2 linked regions of the Paracoccus pantotrophus genome follow. The protein of the gene in region 1 interacts with the protein of each later gene in a pairwise test. Links are inferred from orthologs where the notes say so. Each region holds a gene or a part of one and is shown on either strand. Other genes may lie near its edges. The genes, in order: gyrB and gyrA.

Evidence for each region.
Region 2: the proteins of gyrB (region 1) and gyrA interact in binary tests that used the Escherichia coli proteins (3 or more experiments, as listed by UniProt). The link is inferred for Paracoccus pantotrophus from one-to-one orthologs.

What each region holds. Positions count from the first base shown.
Region 1 is NZ_CP044426.1:1,870,492-1,881,951, forward strand. What follows is about bases 613-3,719. They hold gyrB (DNA topoisomerase (ATP-hydrolyzing) subunit B), read left to right. Parts: upstream 613-1,000; coding sequence 1,001-3,439; downstream 3,440-3,719. Other genes in these bases: ESD82_RS19715 (DUF1491 family protein), read left to right, coding at 613-748; ESD82_RS19725 (outer membrane protein), read left to right, coding at 3,716-3,719. In the rest of the region: GTPase Era, read left to right, coding at 1-420; more of ESD82_RS19715, read left to right, coding at 413-612; more of ESD82_RS19725, read left to right, coding at 3,720-4,351; ligase-associated DNA damage response endonuclease PdeM, read right to left, coding at 4,417-5,070; ESD82_RS19735 (ligase-associated DNA damage response DEXH box helicase), read right to left, coding at 5,067-7,496; ESD82_RS19740 (cisplatin damage response ATP-dependent DNA ligase), read right to left, coding at 7,493-9,037; ESD82_RS19745 (ligase-associated DNA damage response exonuclease), read right to left, coding at 9,034-10,023; ESD82_RS19750 (Lrp/AsnC family transcriptional regulator), read right to left, coding at 10,054-10,527; ESD82_RS19755 (aminotransferase class V-fold PLP-dependent enzyme), read left to right, coding at 10,619-11,460. UniProt on the Escherichia coli protein: DNA gyrase negatively supercoils closed circular double-stranded DNA in an ATP-dependent manner to maintain chromosomes in an underwound state.
Region 2 is NZ_CP044423.1:1,336,067-1,347,735, forward strand. The notes cover bases 330-3,645. They hold gyrA (DNA gyrase subunit A), read left to right. Parts: upstream 330-703; coding sequence 704-3,445; downstream 3,446-3,645. Other genes in these bases: ESD82_RS06460 (disulfide bond formation protein B), read left to right, coding at 330-610; ESD82_RS06470 (AI-2E family transporter), read left to right, coding at 3,507-3,645. Also shown: ESD82_RS06455 (DedA family protein), read left to right, coding at 1-63; more of ESD82_RS06460, read left to right, coding at 116-329; more of ESD82_RS06470, read left to right, coding at 3,646-4,577; ESD82_RS06475 (DUF3772 domain-containing protein), read right to left, coding at 4,633-7,041; ESD82_RS06480 (cysteine synthase A), read right to left, coding at 7,050-8,081; ESD82_RS06485 (NUDIX domain-containing protein), read right to left, coding at 8,116-9,222; ESD82_RS21730 (hypothetical protein), read right to left, coding at 9,595-9,735; ESD82_RS06495 (sulfotransferase), read left to right, coding at 9,879-10,619; ESD82_RS06500 (OmpP1/FadL family transporter), read right to left, coding at 10,713-11,669. UniProt on the Escherichia coli protein: A type II topoisomerase that negatively supercoils closed circular double-stranded (ds) DNA in an ATP-dependent manner to maintain chromosomes in an underwound state.

The sequences.
Region 1 (11,460 bases):
CTGGAATGGCTGGCCGGGCAGGTGCCCGAGGGCCCCTGGCTTTACCCCGAGGACCAGGTGGCCGACCTGCCGATGCGCATGATCGCCGCCGAGATCACCCGCGAAAAGCTGACCCTGCGCCTGCACGAGGAAATTCCCTATCAGCTGACGGTCGAGACCGAGAAATGGGAGGAGCGCAAGGACGGTTCTGCCCGCGTCGACCAGATCGTCTATGTCGCCCGCCCCGGCCACAAGGGCATCGTGCTGGGCAAGGGCGGCGAGACGATCAAGGCCGTCGGCCAGGCGGCACGGGCCGAGCTGGCCGAGTTCATGGGCCGCCCCGTCCACCTGTTCCTGCAGGTGAAGGTGCGCGAGAACTGGCTGGACGAGGCCGAGCGCTACAACGAGATGGGCCTCGACTTCCGCGACGGCGATGCCTGAGCCGCGGCTGGCCGCCGGCATCTGGGTCGCGGCCTATCTGCGCCGGCTGGGTCTGGCCGGCATCCCGGCCTATGTCACCCGGCATGGCGACGACACCGCCGGCAGCGTCATGGTGAAATGCGCCACGCTGGACCGCCGCGCCAGCCTCTGGGTCCGGGAATGGGATTTCGAGACCGACCGGCGGCTCTGGCTGCGGCTGAACGAGGCCGGGGAGCCCGAGATCGACGCCGAGATCGCCCGCAACATCGCCCGCGACCCCGACCTGTGGGTGATCGAGATCGAGAGCCCCGACACCCGCACCCTGCTGGACGAGGACGGGCTGGCTTGAGCCGCCGGCATGAGTACCTGGAAAACGGCGAAAGCCGGGAGAGATCGGCCCGGCATGGGCCTGGCCGCGCCGCCGGCATGGGTATTTGGGGAACGAAGAAGCCGGGGGTTTCCCGCGGGACGGCCGGGCGTGCGGCGTGGCGGGCATGGCGGGGCGCCGGCAGGTGGGAAGCCGCTAAATCTTGTGGCTTTCCCGTGACATTCCCTGCCGCGCACACTATAAGATGCGGGTCCAAGGCAGGATAAGAAGACAATGACCGAACCCGCCCCCCAGACCTCCGATTACGGCGCCGATTCCATCAAGGTTCTCAAGGGCCTGGAAGCGGTGCGCAAGCGTCCCGGCATGTATATCGGCGATACCGACGACGGCTCGGGCCTGCATCACATGGTCTATGAGGTCGTGGACAACGGCATCGACGAGGCGCTGGCCGGTCATGCCGATTTCGTGCGGGTCAAGATCCACGCCGACAGCAGCGTCTCGGTGCGCGACAACGGCCGCGGCATTCCGGTGGACATGCACCCGACCGAGGGCGTCTCGGCGGCCGAGGTCATCATGACCCAGCTGCATGCCGGCGGCAAGTTCGACCAGAACAGCTACAAGGTCTCGGGCGGGTTGCACGGGGTCGGCGTCTCGGTCGTCAATGCGTTGTCGGACTGGCTGGAGCTGCGCATCTGGCGCAACGGCAAAGAACATTACGCCCGCTTCGAGAACGGCGACACCGTCGAGCACCTGCGCGTGGTCGGCGATGCCGAGCCGGGCGAAAAGGGCACCGAGGTGCGCTTCCTGGCCTCGTCGAGGGAGGACCGGGCGGACGGCACCTTCTCGAATCGCGACTTCAGCTACAAGGTACTGGAGAACCGGCTGCGGGAACTGGCCTTCCTGAACTCGGGCGTGCGCATCATCCTGGAGGATGAGCGCCATGCCGAACCGCTGCGGACCGAGCTTTACTACGAAGGCGGCGTGCGGGAATTCGTGAAGTTCATCGACCGCTCGAAGACCCCGGTCATGCCCGAGCCGATCTTCATCACCGGCGAGCGCGGCGGCATCGGCATCGAGGTGGCGATGTGGTGGAACGACAGCTATCACGAGACCGTGCTGCCATTCACCAACAACATCCCGCAGCGCGACGGCGGCACGCATCTGGCCGGCTTCCGCGGCGCGCTGACCCGCGTCATCAACAATTACGCGCAGACCAATGCCCAGGCGCGCAAGGAAAAGGTCGATTTCACCGGCGACGACGCGCGCGAGGGGCTGACCTGCGTGTTGTCGGTCAAGGTGCCGGACCCGAAATTCTCCAGCCAGACCAAGGACAAGCTGGTCTCATCCGAGGTGCGTCCGGCGGTCGAGGGGCTGGTGGGCGAGAAGCTGGCCGAATGGTTCGAGGAAAACCCCGCCGAGGCCAAGTCGATCCTGGGCAAGATCATCGAAGCCGCGCTGGCCCGCGAGGCGGCGCGCAAGGCGCGCGAGCTGACCCGGCGCAAGACGGCGATGGACGTGGCCAGCCTGCCCGGCAAGCTGGCGGATTGCCAGGAAAAGGATCCGGCGCTGTCCGAGTTGTTCATCGTCGAGGGCGACTCGGCCGGCGGCTCGGCCAAGCAGGGCCGCTCGCGCCAGAACCAGGCGGTGCTGCCCCTGCGCGGCAAGATCCTGAACGTGGAACGGGCGCGCTTCGACCGGATGCTCAGCAGCGACCAGATCGGCACGCTGATCACCGCGCTGGGGACCGGAATCGGGCGCGACGAGTTCAACCTGGACAAGCTGCGCTATCACAAGATCGTCATCATGACCGATGCCGACGTGGACGGCGCGCATATTCGCACGCTTCTGCTGACCTTCTTCTTCCGGCAGATGCCGGATCTGATCGAGGCCGGGCATCTCTATATCGCCCAGCCGCCGCTCTACAAGGTCAGCCGCGGCCGCTCCGAGGTCTATCTGAAGGACGAGGCGGCGCTTGAGGATTACCTGATCGAACAGGGCATCGACGGCGCCAGCCTGCGGCTTGGCCATGGCGAGACCCTGACCGGCGCCGACCTGGCCCGCGTGGTCGAGGAGGCGCGCACCGTGCGCCGCATCCTGCGCGCCTATCCGACGCATTACCCGCCCCATATCACCGAGCAGGCCGCCATCGCCGGCGCGCTGGTGCAGGGCCGGGTCGATGCCGATGCGCAGGGCGTGGCCAATGCCGTGGCCCAGCGGCTGGACCTGATCGCCGAGGAATACGAGCGCGGCTGGACCGGCCGCCCGACCCAGGATGCCGGCATCCGCCTGACCCGGCTGCTACGGGGCGTCGAGGAAAGCCGCACCCTGGACGGCCCGATGCTGCGCAGCGCCGAAAGCCGGCGGCTGGGCGCCATGACCGATGCGCTGCACGAGGTCTATGGCCAGACCGCGCAGCTGATCCGCAAGGATCGCGGCATCCCGATCCACGGCCCGATGAGCCTGCTGCAGGCCATCTTCCTGGAGGGCGAAAAGGGCCTGTCGCTGCAACGCTACAAGGGCCTGGGCGAGATGAACCCCGAGCAGCTGTGGGAAACCACGCTGGACCCGGCGGCGCGGACCATGCTGCAGGTGCGTATCGAGGATCTGTCCGAGGCCGACGACATCTTCACCAAGCTGATGGGCGATGTGGTCGAACCGCGCCGCGATTTCATCCAGCAGAACGCCCTGAGCGTGGAGAACCTGGACATATGAGGCTTAACGACATTCCATGATGTCGCAGAATCACCAGATTTGACACGATCTTTGGTTTTATTGTTGCTATCATGTCGCGAGCTGCGCCATAAAGCGGCGGCGCTTTCAGGCGCCGCTTGCGGCCCTCCGACCGCAAGCCTAGTTGTTGAACGATTTTGATGCCGGGGATTTTGGACTTCCCGGGCGTCACGCATAGGAGATTTGGACATGTGCGCTGTTTCTGTAAAAGCTCCCCTCACCGTTGCGGTCGCGGCGTCGCTGACCCTTGGCACAACCTTGGCCGCGAATGCGGGAGGTTTTACACCGCCGATCGTTGACAGCGACGTCACTGCCCCGGTCGTCGAAGCCCCCGCCGGTGAATGGGCGGGCGGCTATGCCGGCCTGACGCTGGGCTATGCTTTCGCAGGCGACGATGCTGTCGGCGTCAACGGCACCACCGTCGACAAGCTGGAGCTGGGCGGCGCCAATGCCGGCGTCCGCCTGGGCTATCGCTGGCAGCGCGACCGCTGGGTCATCGGCCCGGAACTGGGCTTCGAAGCCGGCAACGTGAAGGACAGCTTCTCGACCGCCGGCTATGACGCCGAATCCAAGGTCAAGAACCTGCTCGCCCTGCGGCTGAAGACCGGCTATGTGCTGAACAGCGACGTCCTGCTTTACGGGATCGCCGGCGTGGCCCGCGCCAAGGTCGAGTATTCGATCACCGGCAATGGCGCCGCCATCCGCGACGATTACTCGAAAACCGGCTATGTCGTCGGCCTGGGTGCCGAAAAGAAGCTTACCGACCGCATGTCGCTGACCGGCGAATACGAATATGCAAATTTCGGCACGGAAAACCTATCGGACGGCACTTTCGACACCAATGCCACTCCCGACTATCACAACCTGAAGCTGGGTCTGAACTTCAAGTTCTGACCCGGACGCTTGATCCGGCTCCGCGGACGGGAAAGGGTCGCCCTGGGGCGGCTCTTTTTCGTTTCTCACGACCGCCGGCGGCCCAGCGGCAGCGGGATGGCGCGGGCGCCGCAGGCTATGGCCAGCCCCTGCGGCACCAGCGCCGCCAGCGCCGGATCGTCCTGTAAAAGCCCGCCGGTATAGGCGCCGAAGGCCGGCAGCAACAGGTGATCACCGCCCAGCAGGAAGGCGCGCCGCCGCTCTCCGGCCAGCCGCACGGCGGGGTGGAAATGGCCCGATATGTCCGGCCCCTGCCCCGCCTGGTGCCGCAACGCGACCCGGCCCAGCCGCAGGCTGTCCGCCGCCCGGCCCGGCAGGCCCGCCGGCGCGCCGGGGTCATGGTTGCCGCCGATCCAGACCCAGTCCCGCCCCTGCGCCAGCCGCGACAGGGCGGCCGCGACCAGCGGGTCCAGCGCCTCGGCCGCCGCCAGGTCGTCGAAACCGTCGCCCAGGCTGATCACCGCCCGCGGGTCCAGCGCCGCAACCTCATCCGCCAGCCGCTCCAGCGTCGCCAACCCCTCATAGGGCGGCAACAGCGGGCCGCCGCGCCGGGCCATGCGCTCGGACTTGCCCAGGTGCAGGTCGGCCACGACCAGCACCGCGCCTTCCGGCCACCACAGCGCGCCAGAGGCCCGCGCCTCCAGACGCAGCCCATGGAAATCAAAGGCGTATCCGCTCATGCGATCCCTTCCAGCCCGGCCTCGGCCATCAGCGCCTCGGCCTCGATCTGCGCCAGCCGCTCGCGGCCCTCGCCGCGGATCGGCACCCGGCCGACCTCCAGCAGCAAGGGCGCGGCCATGGGCGAGACGCGGTCCAGCATCCGATGCTCGCGCCGGGGCGAGCGGTCCAGCATCTCCTCGATCCGGCCGAAATCGACAAGGCCCCGCCCCGCCTCCTCGGCGGTGATGCGCAGCATCAGGTGGCCGGGGTCGTATTTGCGCAAGGTGTCGTAAAGGATGTCGCTGGAGAATGTCGCCTGCCGCCCGCTCTTGCGTTGGCCGGGCATGTTGCGCTGGATCAGCCCGGCGACGGTGGCGACATTGCGAAAGCTGCGCTTCATCACCGCATTCCCGCCCAGCCAGTCGCCCAGGCCCGCCCGCAACCGCGCCCGGTCCAAGAGCGGCGCGGGATCGCGCACCGCGTCCAGCGACCAGACCAGCAGCGCGTAATCGGTGGACAGGAAGCCCAAGGGGCCCAGCCCCTCCTCCTCCATCTCGCGGGTCAGCAAGAGGCCCAGCGTCTGCAGGGCATTGCGCCCGGCAAAGCCGTAAAGCGCGAAATGCCACAGCCCGGCATGGGGAAAGCTTTCCGACAGCAGCAGCCCCGGCTCCGGCAGGGCCGAGACCGCGGCCTGCAAGCCCAGCCATTCCCGCGTCTGCGCCGGCAAGGCACCGTACCGCGCCGGATCGCCGATCAGCGCCAGCACGCGATGCGAAAGCTGCGTGGACATGGCCAGCTTGACGCCGGAATAGACCGCGATCTTGGGCTGCCGGGTGGGGTCTGGCGTGACCTCGATCACCATCTCGCGCATGGCGTCCATGCGCACCACCCGGCCGCCGATCAAGAAGCTGTCGCCTGGGGTCAGGCTGGCGGCGAAACCCTCCTCGACCTCGCCCAGCGGCACGCCGCCGCGGCCGCGCAGCCGGACCTTCACCATCTCGGCCTCGACGATGGTGCCGACATTCATGCGCAAGAGCTTCGCGGCCCGCGGATCGCGCAGCTGCCACAGCCCGCCCCGCAGCACCAACCGCTGCCAGCGGTCATAGGCACGCAAGGCATAGCCCCCGGTCGCGGCGAAATCCAGGCAGGCGTCGAAATCCGGCCGCGTCAGGCCGCGATAGGGGCCGGCCGTCACCACCTCGGCATAAAGCGTATCGGCGTCGAAGGGCGCAGCGCAGGCGGTAAGCCCGATATGCTGGCACAGCACGTCCAAGGGCCCCGGCCCGCGCGGATCGCCGTCCAGGTCGCGTTCGCGCACCGCCTCCAGCGCCGCGACGCATTCGATCTGCTCGAAGCGGTTCGCCGGCACGATCCGCGCCTTCGAGGGCGCATTGTAGCGATGGTTCGCTCTCCCGATGCGCTGCACCAGCCGCTTGACGTTCTTGGGCGCACCGACCTGGATCACCAGATCGACAGCGCCCCAGTCGATGCCCAGGTCCAGGCTGCCGGTCGCGACCACGGCGCGCAATGCGCCCGCCGCCATCGCCGCCTCGACCCGGGCCCGCTGCTCGCGCGCCAGGCTGCCATGGTGCAAGCCGATGGGCAGGTTCTCGTCATTCGCGGCCCAGAGCGCCTGGAAGAACAGCTCGGCCTGGGCGCGGGTGTTGATGAAGATGATGGTGGTGCGGGCCTCGCGGATCGCCGCCAGCACCTCGGGGATGGCATGATGCCCGCCGCCGCCCGACCAGGGCGCGGGCCGGGCGGTGGGCAGCATGGCGATGTCGGGATCGGGGCCGGGATCGGCCTCGACCACCGTCACCGGCGCGGCCCCGGCCATGAACCCCGCCAAAGCCTGCGGATCCTCGACCGTCGCCGACAGCCCCGTCACCCGCAACCCGGGCGCAAGCTGCCGCAGCCGGGCCAGCCCCAGCATCAGCTGGTCGCCGCGCTTGCTTTCCGCCAAGGCATGCAATTCGTCCAGCACCACCCGGCGCAAGCCGCCGAAGATCGCCGGCGCCTCGGGATAGCTCAGCATCAGCGCCAGGCTCTCGGGCGTGGTCAGCAGGATCTCGGGCGGATCGACGCGCTGGCGGCGGCGCTGGCTCTGCCCGGTATCGCCCGTCCGGTCCTCGACCCGCACCCCCAGCCCCAGCTCCGCCACCGGCCGCGCCAGGTTGCGGCCGATATCGGCGGTCAGCGCCTTCAGCGGCGAGACATAGAGCGTATGCAGACCCTTTCGGCCTTCTCTGTTTTCCAAATACCCATCCGGCCGCGCCGCCTGCGCCAGCTCCACCAGCGAGGGCAGAAACCCCGCCAGCGTCTTGCCGCCGCCGGTCGGCGCGATCAGCAGGCTGTCGCCGGTCGCCGCCAGCAGCGCCAGCTGATGCGGATGCGGCTGCCAGCCCTGGCGGGCGAACCAGTCCTGGAACTCGGGCGGCAGGATCACAGCATCGCCTCGAGCGTTTCCAAGTGGTCCGCCTCGGCCGCCGGCTTGTCCCAGCGGATGCGGCTGATGCGGGGAAAGCGCATCGCCACGCCCGAACGGTGCCGGGTCGAGCGGTTCAGCCCCTCGAAGGCCACCTCGACCACCAGTTTCGGCGCCAGCGCCCGGACGGGCCCGTAACGCTCGACGGTGTTCTGGCGCACGAAACGGTCCAGCTCGCGCAGCTCGGCATCGGTAAAGCCGAAATAGGCCTTGCCGACCGGCACCAGCTCGCCGCCATCCCACAGGCCGAAGGTGAAGTCGGAATGAAAGCCCGAGCGCTTGCCATGACCCCGCTGCGCGTAGATCAGCACCGCATCGACCACCATCGGGTCGCGCTTCCACTTGAACCAGGGTCCGCGCGGCCGGCCGGCGACATAGGCGCTGTCACGGCGCTTGATCATCACCCCCTCGATGACGGCGGCGGGCGGGTCGGCGCGCAGCGCGGCCAGATCCTCCCACGAGGCGAAATCCAGCAGCGGCGAAATGTCGATGCGGGTGCCGAAATCCACCGCCTCCAGCACCGCGCGGCGCATCTCCAGCGGCTCGGCGCGCAGGTCGCGGCCCTCCCACAGCAGCAGGTCGTAAAGCCGCAAGCCCGCCGGATGGCTGGCCAGCAACCCCTTGCCGACGGTCTTGCGGTTCAGCCGCTTCTGCAGCTCGCCGAAGGGCGCGACCGCGCCCTCGCGGCGCACGATCAGCTCGCCATCCGCGCTGCCCTCGAACTCCATCGCCTCGATGACGTCGGGAAAGGCATGCGAGATATCCTCGCCGGTGCGGGAATACAGCCGCCGCATGCCGCCTTCGCTGACCGCCTGCACGCGGATGCCGTCCCATTTCCATTCCGCGAAATACGCGCCGGGGTCCAGCGCGCGCAGCTCGTCCAGATCGGTCGGCGTGGACAGCATCACCGGGCGGAACGGCGCCAGCGCCGCGCTGTCCGGCCGCGCCCCGCCGCCCAGCCAGCCGAACAGGGCCGCATAGGGTGGCGCGAGCCCGTGCCAGATCTCCTCGATCTCGGGGACCGAGGGCGTGCCCATGCCCGCCAGCGCCATCCGCGCCATGCGGGCCGAGACGCCGACGCGCAGGTTGCCGGTGGCGAGCTTCAGGAAGGCCAGCCGCTCGGACGGGCCCAGCCGGTCCAGCATGCCGGCAATGGCGCCGGGCAGCGCCGCCTTGCCGGTGCCCTGCAACAATGCCACCGCCTGGGCCAGCGAGGGGTCGTCCTCGGCGCCCTCGGGCCAGATCAGCGCGATGGTTTCGGCCAGGTCGCCGACGAAATCATAGCTCAGCGCCAGAAGCTGGTCGTCGACCCGCTCGGCCGCCAGCCCGCGCAGAAGCGAGGGCGTAACCCGGCGCAATTCCAGGTCGCCGGTCAGCGCCGCCAGGGCCCAGCCGCGATCGGGGTCCGGGGTGCGTTCCAGATAATGCTGCAAAAGCTGCAGCTTGGCATTGCGCGCCGGCGTGAAGGCCAGCCGCTCCAGCAGGGCGGCAAAGGCTTTCATTCCGCCTCGTCCTCGTAACCCACCAGCCGCAGCGGCCGGGCCGGGATCTGCGCCAATTCGCACCAGCGGATCACGCCGTCCTCGGCGCCATGCGTGACCCAGACCTCGGCGGGCGCCAGTTCCGCCAGCGTGCCTGTCAGCGCGGGCCAGTCCACATGATCGCTGACGACCAGCGGCAGTTCCACCCCGCGCTGGCGGGCGCGGGCGCGCACCGCCATCCAGCCCGAGGCGAAGCCGATCACCGGGTCGCGGAACCGCTGCACCCAGGGGCTGGCGAATGCCGATGGCGGCGCGATCACCAGCTGCGCCGCCACATCCTCGGCGGTGGCCGGCACCAGCGCGCCCAGATCGACACCGCGGGCCGCATAGAAATCGCACAGCACCTTCAACGCGCCATGGATGGCGATGGGCGCGTCATAGCCGGCCTCTCGCATCAGGGCGATGACATGCTGCGCCTTGCCCAGCGCATAGGCGCCGACCAGATGCGGGCGGTCGGGAAACTCGGCCATGCTGGAGAGCAGCTTTTCCACCTGCACCGCCGGGTCGGGAAAGCGGAACACCGGCAGGCCGAAGGTCGCCTCGGTCACGAAGACATCGCAGGGCACCGGCTCGAAGGGCGCGCAGGTCGGGTTCGGCTGGCGCGCGTAATCGCCCGAGACGACGATACGGCAGCCCCCCGCCTCGACGGCGATCTGGCTTGAGCCCAGCACATGCCCGGCCGGGTGGAATCCCACGGTGACGCCGCCGATGCGGGTTTCCCCTTCAGCCACCTGGACCGAGCCCGCGAAGCCGTCGCCCATGCGCAGCCGCATGATCTCCAGCGTTTCGGCCGTGGCCATGACCGCGCCATGGCCGAAGCGGGCATGGTCGGAATGGCCGTGCGTGATCAGCGCGCGCTCGACCGGCTTCAGCGGGTCGATGTGAAAGCCGCCCTCGGGGCAGAAAAGGCCGGCTTCGGTCGGGAACAGGATGGAATCGGCGCGCATGACCCGAAGATGTAGAACATTTCGTGAAAATCAAGCCGGAGACAGCGGCCGGCCCTCGAAGATCGTCTCCATCGAGAAAACGCCGGTGACGCGTTCCAGATCCATGTCTGCGATCAGCTGCTTGTAAAGCGCGTCATAGCCCGCCATGCCGCCCACCACCGCCTTGGCCATGTAGTCCCATTCGCCGCCGATGCGGTGGAACTCGGTGATCTGCGGCAACGACTCGATCCGGGCGCGAAAGCGCCGCGCCCAGGCGTCGTCGTGATGGCGGGTGCGGATCATGATGAACACCGTCAGCCCCAGCCCCAGCGCCGTGGCGTCGATGACCGCGCGGCTGCCTTGCAGCACCCCGGCCTCGGTCAGCCGCTGCAAGCGCCGCCAGCAGGCGTTCTGCGACAGGCCCACCCGCTCGGCCAGCTCGCGCTGGGACAGGCTGGCATCGCGCTGCAGCAGCGCCAGCAGGCGGTTGTCGATTTCATCAATAATGAGAGTTTTATCGTTCATTTGACAACCAAAATCCGGCATATTGGCAGACATTCAGAATGATTCCTCGGCCGTTGCGGGTCAAGATTCGCGCATAAAGACGAGGAATCCGATGCCGCCTTTCGACAGCTACCTTGCCCGGCTGGGCGACGACCCGATGCAGGTAATCCATGACGGCGTGATCGGCCGCGACGCGGTGATCGACGGCCCCTTCGGGCCGCGGCGGATGATCTATGCCGATTACATTGCCTCGGGCCGGGCGCTGCGGCCCATCGAGGACTGGGTGATGGAGAATGTCCTGCCCTGGTATGCCAACAGCCATACCGAGGCCAGCCATTGCGGCGGCATCATGACCCGGATGCGCCGCGCCGCGCGCGAGGTGATCGGATTCTGCACCCATGCCGGCGCCGAACATGCGGTGATCTTTACCGGCTCGGGTGCGACGCAGGCCATCAACCGGCTGGTGTACCTGCTGGGCGCGGGGCCGGGGGCCACGGTGCTGATCGGGCCTTACGAGCATCACTCGAACATCCTGCCCTGGCGCGAAAGCGGCGCCGAGGTCGTGACCATCCCCGAAGCCGCCACCGGCGGGCCGGACCTCGCGGCGCTGCGCGCGGCGCTGGACCGCGCCGAAGGGCCGGTGATCGGCAGCTTCTCGGCCACCTCGAATGTCACCGGCACGCTGACTGACGTGGCCGAGGTCACGCGCATCCTGAAGGCGGCTGGGGCCAAGGTGGTTTGGGACCATGCCGGCGGCGCGCCCTATCTGCCGATCGACATGCGGCTGGGCATGGATGCGGTGGTGATCTCGCCGCACAAGTTCATCGGCGGGCCGGGCGCCTCGGGCGTCCTGATCCTGCGCCGCGACGCGGTGCTGGCGGACCGCCCCACCCTGCCCGGCGGCGGCACGGTGCGCTTCGTCTCGCCCGAGGGCCACGACTATGCCCTGTCGCT
Region 2 (11,669 bases), on another replicon or contig:
CTGGTGGTGGTGGCCGTGGTGGCGATCTATCTTTACCGCGTCGTCACCTGGAAGCCGCATTGAGTTCACGCGATTGGCATTTGCAGGCCGCCGCGCGCGGTCCTAACCGGAAGCCATGAACGGATTTTCGAGCAAGCATATCGCCGTCACCGCCGGCGCCGGTTCCGCCGCGCTGCTGGCCGCCGCGCTGACCTTCCAGGGCCTGGGCTATGCGCCCTGCGAGCTCTGCATCCTGCAACGCTGGCCGCATCTGGTGGCCGCGATCATCGGCGGGCTGATCTGGTTCTTCGGCTGGAAACGCTGGCTGGCGGCGCTGGGGCTGATCGCCGCGCTTTGCGCCACCGGCCTTGCCATCTATCACGCCGGGGTCGAGCTGCAGGTCTGGCAAGGGCCGCAGCATTGCTCGGGCGGCGTGTCAGGCCTGGCCAGCATGTCCACGCAGGATCTGATGGCGGCGCTGGAAAAAGCGCCGGTCGTGCGCTGCGACGAGGTGGCCTGGAGCCTGTTCGGCATTTCCATGGCCGGCTGGAACGCCATCTTCTCGGCCGGGCTTTCGGCGCTGTGGCTGGCCTCGGTCCGCGGCCGCAGGCGCGAGGCCGGGCTGGCCTGAGCCGCAATTCCCGCGCCGGGGCGGCCCGTCAAGATTGCACCCAAGGCGGGTATGGGATAGACCCATGCCCAACAAGATCTTGAGGTTTCCCCCGTGGCTGACATCCCTGAAAACGACGACGATACCCCCGAGAACGGCGGATCGGAGCGCGCCGTGATGCATCACGACGGCCCGGTGATCGACATCGCGCACGAGATGCGCTCCTCCTATCTCGACTATGCCATGTCGGTGATCGTCAGCCGGGCGATTCCCGACCTGCGCGACGGGCTGAAGCCGGTGCATCGCCGCGTGCTCTTCGCCATGCACGAGACCGGCAACACCCATGACAAGCCCTATCGCAAGTCGGCCCGCCCGGTCGGCGACACCATGGGTAAGTATCACCCGCATGGCGACGCCTCGATCTATGACGCGCTGGTGCGGATGGCGCAGGACTTTTCCATGTCGCTGCCGCTTTTGGACGGCCAGGGCAATTTCGGCAGCATGGACGGCGACAGCCCGGCGGCCATGCGCTATACCGAGGTGCGGATGGACAAGCCCTCGGCCTATCTGCTGATGGATATCGACAAGGACACCGTCGATTTCCAGGACAACTACGACGGCAAGGACCGCGAGCCGACCGTCCTGCCGGCGCGCTTCCCGAACATGCTGGTCAACGGCGCCGGCGGCATCGCCGTCGGCATGGCCACGAACATCCCGCCGCACAACCTGGGCGAGGTCGTGGACGCCACGCTGGCGCTGATCGAGAACCCGGACCTGCCGACCGAGCGGCTGCTGGAGATCGTGCCCGGCCCGGATTTCCCCACCGGCGGCATCATCCTGGGCCGCTCGGGCGCGCGCAAGGCCTATCTGGAAGGGCGCGGCAGCATCGTGCTGCGCGCCAAGACCCGGATCGAGGAGACCCGCGCCGGCCGCCAGGCCATCATCCTGGACGAGATCCCCTTCCAGGTGAACAAGGCCAGCCTGATCGAGAAGATCGCCGAACTGGCCAAGGAAAAGCGCATCGAGGGCATCGCCCATGTCCAGGACGAATCCGACCGCGTCGGCGTGCGGGTGGTGATCGAGCTGAAACGCGACGCCACCGCCGAGGTGGTGCTGAACCAGCTGTTCCGCTTTACCCCGATGCAGACCAGCTTCGGCGCCAACATGCTGGCGCTGAACGGCGGCCGGCCCGAGCAGCTGACGCTGCGCGACTTCCTGACCCATTTCCTGACCTTCCGCGAGGAGGTGGTGGCGCGCCGCACCGCCTACGAATTGCGCAAGGCGCGCGAGCGCGCGCATGTGCTGTGCGGCCTCGCCGTGGCGGTCAGCAATGTCGACGAGGTGGTGGCGACCATCCGCTCCTCGGCCGATGCCGCCGAGGCGCGCGAGCGGCTGATGACCCGGCGCTGGCCGGCGCATGAGATCGTGGAATATCTGAAGCTGATCGACGATCCGCTGCATCCGGTCAACGAGGACGGCACCTACAACCTGTCCGAGACCCAGGCCCGCGCCATCCTGGAACTGCGCCTGCAGCGCCTGACCCAGCTGGGCGTGCAGGAAGTCACCGACGAACTGAAGACGCTGGCCGATTCCATCCGGGAATACCTGGCCATCCTCGCCTCGCGCGAGCGGATCATGGGCATCATCTCGGACGAGCTGCGCGAGGTGAAAAGCCAGTTCGCCGTGCCGCGCCGGACCGAGATCACCGACTGGGCGGGCGATCTGGACGACGAGGATCTGATCGAGCGCGAGGACATGGTCGTCACCATCACCTCGGGCGGCTATATCAAGCGCACGGCCCTGGCCGAGTTCCGCGCCCAGCGGCGCGGCGGCAAGGGCCTGTCCGGCATGGCCACGAAGGAAGACGACGTGGTCACTACCCTGTTCGTCGCCAATACCCACACGGAGCTCTTGTTCTTCACCACCGACGGCATGGTCTATCGGATGAAGACCTGGCGGCTGCCGCTGGGCGGGCGCACCGCCAAGGGCAAGGCCATCGTCAACATCCTGCCGATCCAGCCCGGTGTCTCTATCGCCGCGCTGATGCCGGTCGATGCGCCGCAAAGCGAATGGGACGACTACCAGGTGGTCTTCGCCACCTCGGAAGGCGACGTGCGCCGCAACGCGCTGTCGGATTTCGCCAATGTCATGCGCAACGGCAAGATCGCCATGAAGCTGCCCGAGGGGGTGGAATTGATCGGCGCCCGCATGGCGACCGAGAATGACGACGTGATGCTGGTCACCGCCGCCGGCCGGGCGATCCGCTTCCCGACCACGGATGTGCGGGTGTTCAAGGGCCGCGATTCGACCGGGGTGCGCGGCATTCGCCTGGCGCCCGGCGACCGCGTGGTCAGCATGTCGGTGATCCGGCATTTCGAGGCCGATCCGGCCGAACGCGCCGCCTATCTGAAGATGCGCCGCGCCGTCGAGGGCGCGCTGGACGACGGCGCCGAGGCCGACGAGGATGAGGATGCCGTCGCCGAGACCGCGATCAGCCAGGAACGCTATGCCGAGATGTCGGCGGCCGAGGATCTGATCCTGACCATCACCGCGCGCGGTGCCGGCAAGATCAGCTCGTCGCATGACTATTCGGTGCGCGGCCGCGGCGGCCAGGGCGTCATGGCCATGGACAAGGCGATGCGCGGCGGACCGCTGGTCGCCAGCTTCCCGGTGGACCGCGACGACCAGATCATGCTGGCCACCTCGACCGGCCAGTCGATCCGGGTACCGGTGGACGGCATCAGCTTCCGCTCGCGCTCCGCCGGCGGCGTGCGCGTCTTCAACACGGCGCCGGGCGAGGAAGTGGTTTCTGTTGCCCGCATCGCCGAGAATGGCGAGGATGAGGCCGAAACCTGAGACATGGCCGGGGCGCGCACGCAGGCCGCGCCCCGGCACCGGAAAGCATGAGGGGACGCGATTGGACGGGCGGGACTCGCATCTGAGCGAGCGGTTGCAGACCGGCTTTCTGGGCGTGATCGCCTTTGGCCTGATCCTGTTCCTGCTGGTGCAGGCGCGCTTCATCCTGATCTGCCTGGTGCTGGCGATCATCATCTTCTCGCTGACCAGCGACGCGATTTCGGCCTTTGCCCGGCTGAAGGTGCCGAACTGGCTGGCCACCACCCTGGCGCTGATCGCCATTGCCGTGGGCCTGCTCTGGGCCGCGACGGCGGTGGTGGCGCAGGTGAACGAGGTGGTCTCGACCTCGATCGTCTATGCCGACCGGGCGCAGGCGGCGCTGGCGCGGCTTAGCCAGCGCTGGGGGCCGAACGTGCAGGAGGCGATCGGCACCTTCATGGGCAGCATCGATTTCGCCGGCTGGATACGCTCGGCGGCGGCGCAGGCCTCGAACCTGATCTCGGGCTCGGTGCTGATCCTGACCTTCGTCGGCTTCATGTTCAGCGAGCGGATCTGGTTCCCAATTAAGATCGAGCGCCTGACCGGCGACCCGGACCAGGCCCGGCAGGTGCTTGAGACGGTCCACAAGATCATGCGCCGGGTGAACCGCTACCTGGTGGTCAAGGCGGCGATCAGCGCGGTCACGGCGGCACTGATCTGGACGATCTTCCGGGTGCAGGGGCTGGACCTGGCCGGGGCGGTGGCCATGCTGACCTTCATCCTGAACTTCATCCCGACCCTGGGCTCGATCGCCGCCACGGTCATCACCATCGCCATGGTGCTGGCGCAGACCGGCGACCCGGCGGTGACGCTGACCGTGGGCGGGCTGACCGTGGCGGTGCAGTTCATCATCGGCAATGTCTTCGACCCGATGCTGCTGGGCCAGACGCTGCGGCTGTCCTCGTTCGGGATCGTGCTGTCTCTGGCCTTCTGGGGCGTGGTCTGGGGCATCGCCGGCACCTTCCTGGCCGTGCCGATCATGGTGGCGATCATGATCGTCTGCGCCCAGATCCCCTGGCTGCGCCCGGTGGCGATCATGCTGTCGCAAGAGGGCCTGCCCGAACAGGAACCGCCCAGCGGCCTGCGCCGTTAGGCGCCAGGGGTATTTGGCGAACGAAGAAGCGCAAGGCGCGGCGCGCGCTTCTCAACTAGCTGCGATCCTGCTGGTCCTGCGGGCCGGCAAGGGAAAGGGCGGCGGGCGCCTCTCCCTCGGCCTGGTGCAGGTAGACGTCCTGCGCGCCACGCACGCTGCCGGGCAGGACGATCCCCGCCGCGGCAAAGCGTTCCAGGATCTGGTGATTGATCTCGGAGACGATCGAGGCGCCGCCGTTGATGTCGGAAAGCACGGCGCGCAGTTCGAAATTCTGCCCCGTCGGCGTGATGCTGCGCAACAGGACCGCAGGAGGCGGGTTCACCAGCACTGTCGGCTGGTCCTCGGCGATCTCGCGCAGAAGCGCGGCCACCTGCCGGCTGTCGGCCGTCACCCCCACCGTGATCGGCACGATGATGCGCCCCGCCAGGCTGCCGCGCGTCCAGTTCGTCACCGGCTGGGTGATCAGGTTCGAATTCGGCACGATCACCTGGGTGCGGTCGAAGGTCTGGATCTGCGTGGCCCGCACCGCCATCTTCTTGACGATGCCCTGCTGGCCGCCAACCTCGATCCAGTCGCCGACGGCGATCGGCCGCTCGACCAGCAGGATGATGCCCGAGACGAAATTCGACACCACCTGCTGCATGCCGAAACCGATGCCGACAGACAGCGCACCGGCAACGAAGGCCAGCGAGGTCAGGTCGATCCCGGCCGAGGTCACGGCAAAGACCGCCGCCAGTGCCACGCCGACATAGCCGATCATCGAGGTGACGGCGTTCTGCCCGCCCGCATCCAGTTTCGTCTTGGGCAGGATCGAGCTGCGGAAGGCACCCTGCACGAAATTGGTCAGGAAATAGCCGATGGCAAAGACGATCAGGAAGGTCAGCAGCGCCATCGGCGACAGCCGCACGCCGCCCAGCGAGAAACCCTGCTGCGCCCTGGTCCATGCCTCTGCCAGGTCGCTGGCCCGCGCACCCCAGATCAGCGCGAAAACCGGCAGCGACAGCAGGATCAGCGCAAAGCCGATCAGCACCGGCATCAGCGCATCGCGCGCCGAACGGTCGCCGCCCTTGGCCAGGGCGTAGAGATCGGCGATGAAATCCTGCAGGATGATCAGCAGCCCGACCAGCGCCAGCGTCATGACCGAGGACCAAAGCAGCGCATTGCCCGCGGTGACATAGCCGACCGCCACCAGCGCCGGCGCGGCCACCGCCACCAGCCGTCCCATCATCGCCAGGAAATTCACCACCCGGATGCGGTAATCGGGCGTATCGGCCGGTTCGGGCTGGCGCAGGCCGCGCAGCATGTTGCACAGCCGCAAGAGGCAGAAGGCGCCGAACAGCACCAGCAGGAAATGCCACACCCCGGCCGAGGCCTCGCTGAGCCGCTGCGGAACGGTGTCGCTGTCATTCTGGCTGTGAAAGCCCGAAAGCGGCAGGATCGAGCGCGAGAAAAGCTGATGCAGCGCCAGGGCAGCGGCCAGAAGCGTCGCCCGGAAGCGCGCCTTGGCGCGGCGCTCCTCGCTCATCGGCAAGGGCGGCTCGACGGCGGTGTCGGGCGCCGGGAACAGCCGCCGCGCCAGCCACAGCCCGGCAAAGAAGGACACGCCCGCCCCCACCAGCGACATCACCAGCGGCAGGCCCCATTCGTCGAACAGGCCCGAGAGCACCAACGCCGAGGCGAACAGGATCAGCCCGAACATCGGGATGGCGATCTGGCCCAGAGAGACGCCGAAGACCAGCGCCGCGCGCGACCGTTCGCTGGCGCGGGCCGAAAGCCGCGAGGGCAGCGAATCGACCCAGCGCCGGCCGCGCGACAACAGCAGCAGCGCCACCAGAAGCACCACGGCAACGACCAGCCGCTCGGCACGGTCCGACGAGACGGCGGTGCTGTCCCAGCGCCCCCGCGCCTCGGCATAGATGCGGCTTGCGACATGGCCGGCCTCGGCCACGGCCGGCCCCCAATGCGCCGGGTTCAGCGGCGAGGGGGTCTTGCGGATCAGCGCGAAAGTCTGGCGGGCGCGCAGGGTCTGGTCGATCTGCGCCACGATGCCGTCGGCCCGGCCATAGGCCTCGACCGCCTGCAGCCCCGGTGCCTGCAGCGTGGCAAGCTGTTCGCCCAGTTCCTTGCGACGGGCAGCGATCTCCTCGGGCTCGGTCTGGCCTTCGGCCGGGGCCGGCCCCAGCGCCGCGATCTGGTCCTTGAGCGTGGCGATGCGGGTGGCGTTGACGCTTTGGCCCGCCTTCAGCCGCTCGCGCCATTTCACCACCTCGTCGCGGATGGTCTGCAACCGGACATCGTTGGCCGAGCCGGATTCCAGGATCTGCTCGGCCTGGTCGGCCAGCTTGTTCCAGGCGGTCAGATTCGGCGCCTCCTGCTCGGGCTGGGCCAGAACGGGCTGGCCGAGCGCCAGGAACAGCGCAAGGATCAGCAAGGCAAGCCGGGGCAGCGCGGCAAATCGGGGCATGGTTCGCTTCAGTCCTGATAGACCTCGGGCAGGTCGGCCGGCCTGCGGGCCATCCATTCCGGCACCGGCAGGCCCTTGGCGCGCAGGAATTCGGGGTTGAACAGCTTGGTCTGGTAACGCGTGCCATAGTCGCAAAGCACCGTCACGATGGTGTGGCCCGGCCCCATGTCCTTTGCCATGCGGATCGCGCCGGCCACGTTCACCCCCGACGAGCCGCCAAGGCAGAGCCCTTCATATTCCAGCAGGTCGAAGATCACCGGCAGCGCCTCGGCATCCGGGATGCGATAGGCGAAATCGGGCGTGAAGCCTTCCAGGTTCGCGGTGATGCGGCCCTGGCCGATGCCCTCGGTGATCGACGAGCCGGGCGCGTCGAACTTGCCCTCGGTATAGAAGCTGTAAAGCGCCGCGCCCTCGGGATCGGCCAGGCCCATCTTCACGCCCCTGGATTGCAGCGCCATGGCGACGCCGGCCAGCGTGCCGCCCGAACCGACCGCGCAGATGAAACCGTCCACGCGGCCGCCGGTCTGTTCCCAGATCTCGGGGCCGGTGGTTTCCAGATGCGCCTGGCGGTTGGCGACATTGTCGAACTGGTTGGCCCAGATGGCGCCGTTCGGCTCGGTCCGCGCCAGTTCCTCGGCCAGGCGGCCGGAATAGCGCACGTAGTTGTTGGGATTCTTGTAGGGCGCCGCCGGCACCTCGACCAGTTCGGCACCGGCCAGGCGCAGCATGTCCTTTTTCTCCTGGCTCTGCGTCTCGGGGATGACGATGACCGAGCGGAAGCCCATCGAGGCGCCGACCAGCGCCAGCCCGATGCCGGTATTGCCCGCCGTGCCCTCGACGATGGTGCCGCCCGGCTTCAGCTCGCCGCGCGCCACCGCCTCCTTGATGATGTAGAGCGCGGCCCGATCCTTGACCGACTGGCCCGGATTCATGAACTCGGCCTTGCCCAGGATCTCGCAGCCGGTCTCTTCCGAGGCGCGACGCAGCCGGATCAGGGGAGTGTTGCCGATGGCAGAGGCGAGGTCGGGGCAGATGCGCATGGGCTTGGCCTTTCGCAGGATGTTCTCGCCCGGTTTACACGTCGCCCCATGACGGCGGCAACCCCGCGGGAACCGTCTTGCCTTCCTGCACCAGTTCGCGGCGAATGTCCTGGTGGCGCAATTCCAGCCACAGCGCCAGGTTCAGCAGCGGCCCGTTGCGGATCTCGCCCGCCAGCGCCATGCGCGTCAGCTCGGCGCGCGGGACAAGGTGCGAGCGGATATCCTCGTCCTCGGTCGCAAGCCCGCCAAGGCCGGCACTGCCGTCGGGCAGGTCGGCAATGCCGACATAGAGATACAGGTATTCCGCCACCGCGCCGGGGCTGGGATAGTTGTGCGGCGCGGCGAAAAGGCGGGAAATCGCGATGCCGGTTTCTTCCACCGCCTCGCGCCGGGCGGCCTGCTGTGGCGTCTCGCCGGCATCGACGCGGCCGGCCACGGTCTCGTAGAGCCAGGGCTGGGCATCGCCGCGCGCCAAGGGCCCGGCGCGCAGCTGGTCGATCAGCATCACCCGGTCGCGCAGCGGATCCCAGGGCAGCACCACCGTCGCATCGCCCGAGACGAAGACGGCGCGCGCCAGCGGATCGGTCCAGCCGCCATCATTGCGGTGCTGGCTCAGCCGGATCGCCTCGACCGAGAAATATTCGGCATAGGGTTCCTCGACCGGCTCCATCCTGACCCGTTCGGATGCGGCCGGGCCGACATGCGGCAGATCCGCGGTTTCGGCCGCGGCGCGCCGGCGCGAGGCGAGCCAGGTCGCGATCATCGGCAGGCGCTTGCGGATCGCCCCGGCCGGGCGATCCGCGGGCAGGGCCAGCAGCCGGTCCGCCATGGCAGCGGCCAGCTCCGGCTGCCATTCGGGCGCATCGCTTGCCGCCTCGCCCAGGCCCAGCAGTTCCCGGCCATGATGGCTCTGCGGCACCAGTCCGAAGATCTCGGCATAGCGGCGCAGGGCGGGCGTCCAGTCGGCCTGCCACAGCGGCAGGTCTTCGTCGCCGGCGGCAAACCGCGGCCAGCCATCGGCGGCGATCCCGGCCAGCCCGCCGCCTTCCAGCCGGCCTTGCAGCGAACCGGCCTCGGCCGCCTGCGGGGCCAGGCGGGCGCGCAGAAGCGGATGGGCCAGCGGTCCGATCAGCAGCGGCATGGCTGCGGCTTCCTGGAGCTGGCGATCCTCCCGGCCCTGCGCATTCCGCCCATGATTCCCCCGCAAGACAAATTTTTCGCGGTTTTGACGCGAAGGCCCTTGCGCTTCAACCCCCGCCCGTCTAAATCGCCGCCACCACCCGAAAGCGCGGAGAGGTGCCGGAGTGGTCGAACGGGGCGGTCTCGAAAACCGTTGAGCCTTCACGGGTTCCGTGGGTTCGAATCCCACCCTCTCCGCCATTACTCTTTGAAATATCTTAGTAATTTCAGGACCGGACAAAACATCGCCGCCGGTTCCGGCCCCTGGCTGCGACAAGCGCGCCCGGCACCGCCGCCATGCGCCAGAAGTCGCGCCGATACAAGCCGGGCGACGTCAGAAGGGCCGATAGACCGCAATCAGCGCGATCATCACCCAAAGCGCCACCGCCGCAGCCATACCGCCAAGCCCAAAGGCCAGCAGACGGATTGCGCCCTTGCGGTCGATACCGACAAGAAACGCGGCAAGCGCCGTCATGGACAAAAAAAGCGTCGTTCCCATGCCTGCAAGCTTAGCGCGCCGGCCGCGCCAGCGGCAGCCGGCCGGGAATCGAACGGCCCGTTCCTGCCCAAACGGCCCGGGCAGATGCGCAAGGTTTTGCTCGGGCCGGCAACGCCAGCTTGATGGACGAATGGTCCCGAAGCAGGGTTTCCCGGAACGCCGATTCCCAGGACGCCATGACCGACGACCCCCTCATCCTCAGGCAGATTTCCGAAGGGCGTGACCGCACAAGGGCTTATCTGCACATCGGCAAGACCGGCGGGACGACCTTCCGGGCGGCCGCCGAAAGGGTGGCTTCGACCGAACCGTCCCGCGTCCCGCTGATCTTTCACCACGACTGGACCGTCCCCAGGATCAGGGCGGCGTTTCCCGGCATCAGGATATCCCTGGTCCTGCGCGACCCGCTGGAGCGCATCATCAGCGGGTTCATGTCGCGCCTGCGGCAAGGGCGCCCGACCTACCAGAGCCCCTGGACCGTCGAGGAGGCCACCGCCTTCCTGCATTTCCGGGACGCGCGCGCCTATCTCGACGCCATATTGTCGGACGGGGAATACGAAACCTCGGCCGTCGATTTCGCCACCAGGTCGATCGCCCATATCCGGCGCGGCTATCGCTTTCACATCCCCAACACCGCCACCGCGTCGAAATGGCTCGGTTCCGTCGGAACCCTGGCGAGCCTGGAGGGCTTCGCGCAAAGGCTTCTTGGCGGCCCGGTGGAGCTGGGGCATGCGCATGTCAACCCGGTTCCGGCCGGGAATATCCTGAAGCACTACGACGCAGACGAGCTCGACCGGCTGCGACGGTATTTCGCCGATGAATACCAGGTGTTCAACGATGTGATGCAGGCTGCCGGCCCCTGACAGGGGATCGGCGCCGCCGCGCATGATACGGCCGCCATGGAGCTTTCCCAAGCGGAACGGGCAAGGGGCACCGCAGGGGTGCCCCCGAGGCGCTCAGAAATCCCAGCTGATGCCCATGGAGATCTCGTCCTGCTCCATGAACAGGGTGGTCTGCTGGCCAAGGCCCGGCGTCCGGTTGGCGCCGGATTCCGTTTCGTGGAAGGCATGGGTATAGCTGCCGGTCAGCGTGGCCCGCTCGCTGAGCCTGTAGCTATACCCGATCGAGGCATGCCAGCGCGGCGTGGCCGGGGCCAGGATGTTCAGCAGCACCTCGCCATCGTCGTCGATGAAGCTCGAGGCGTGGCTGATGCCGCCGCGAAGCGTCAGCCTGTCGTTCACTTTCTGGGCGGCGGCGATGCGGATGACATCCATGTCCTGCCAGCCGAATCCGGGTCCACCGGCGCTGCCGAGCGGCGCGGCCAGCATCGCCCCGCTATTGGCCAGCGATTCGACCGAACCATAGAAGATGCGCTGATATTCGGCGGTCAGCGTCAGGCCGGGATTGCCGGAGGGGCGAAAGGCCACGCCCAGCGTCGCCACCGCCGGAATGTCGAAATCGCCGCCATCGGCAAAAAGGCCCGCGTAATCCTCGAATGGCCGCATGTCGATGTGGCTGCGCCACGACGCACCCAGGCTCCATTGGCTGTCCAGCCGGTAAATCAGGCCCAGCGACATCCCCAGGCCGGTCGACCAATCGTCACCGCCATGGGTCAGGGCGCCGGGCTGGACGGACATGCCGGCGAAGGGTTCGAGCCCCGTTGCGCTGAACCGCTGCACCGCAAGCACCGGCCCCAGGCCCACCGACAGCCGGGGGGTCAGCCTGCGGGCATAGTTCAGGCTGATGAAGGCCTGTTCGAGATTGATCCCCAGCGGGTCGGTGGTCACCTTCGGGGCAAGGCCGGCAAAAGGGTTGGTGCCGTATTCCACGTTCATGCCGCCATTGCCGAACATGAAGACGGCGACCGAACTCTGCTCGTCCAGATTGTAGTTGAACCCGCCGCAGGGGATCCA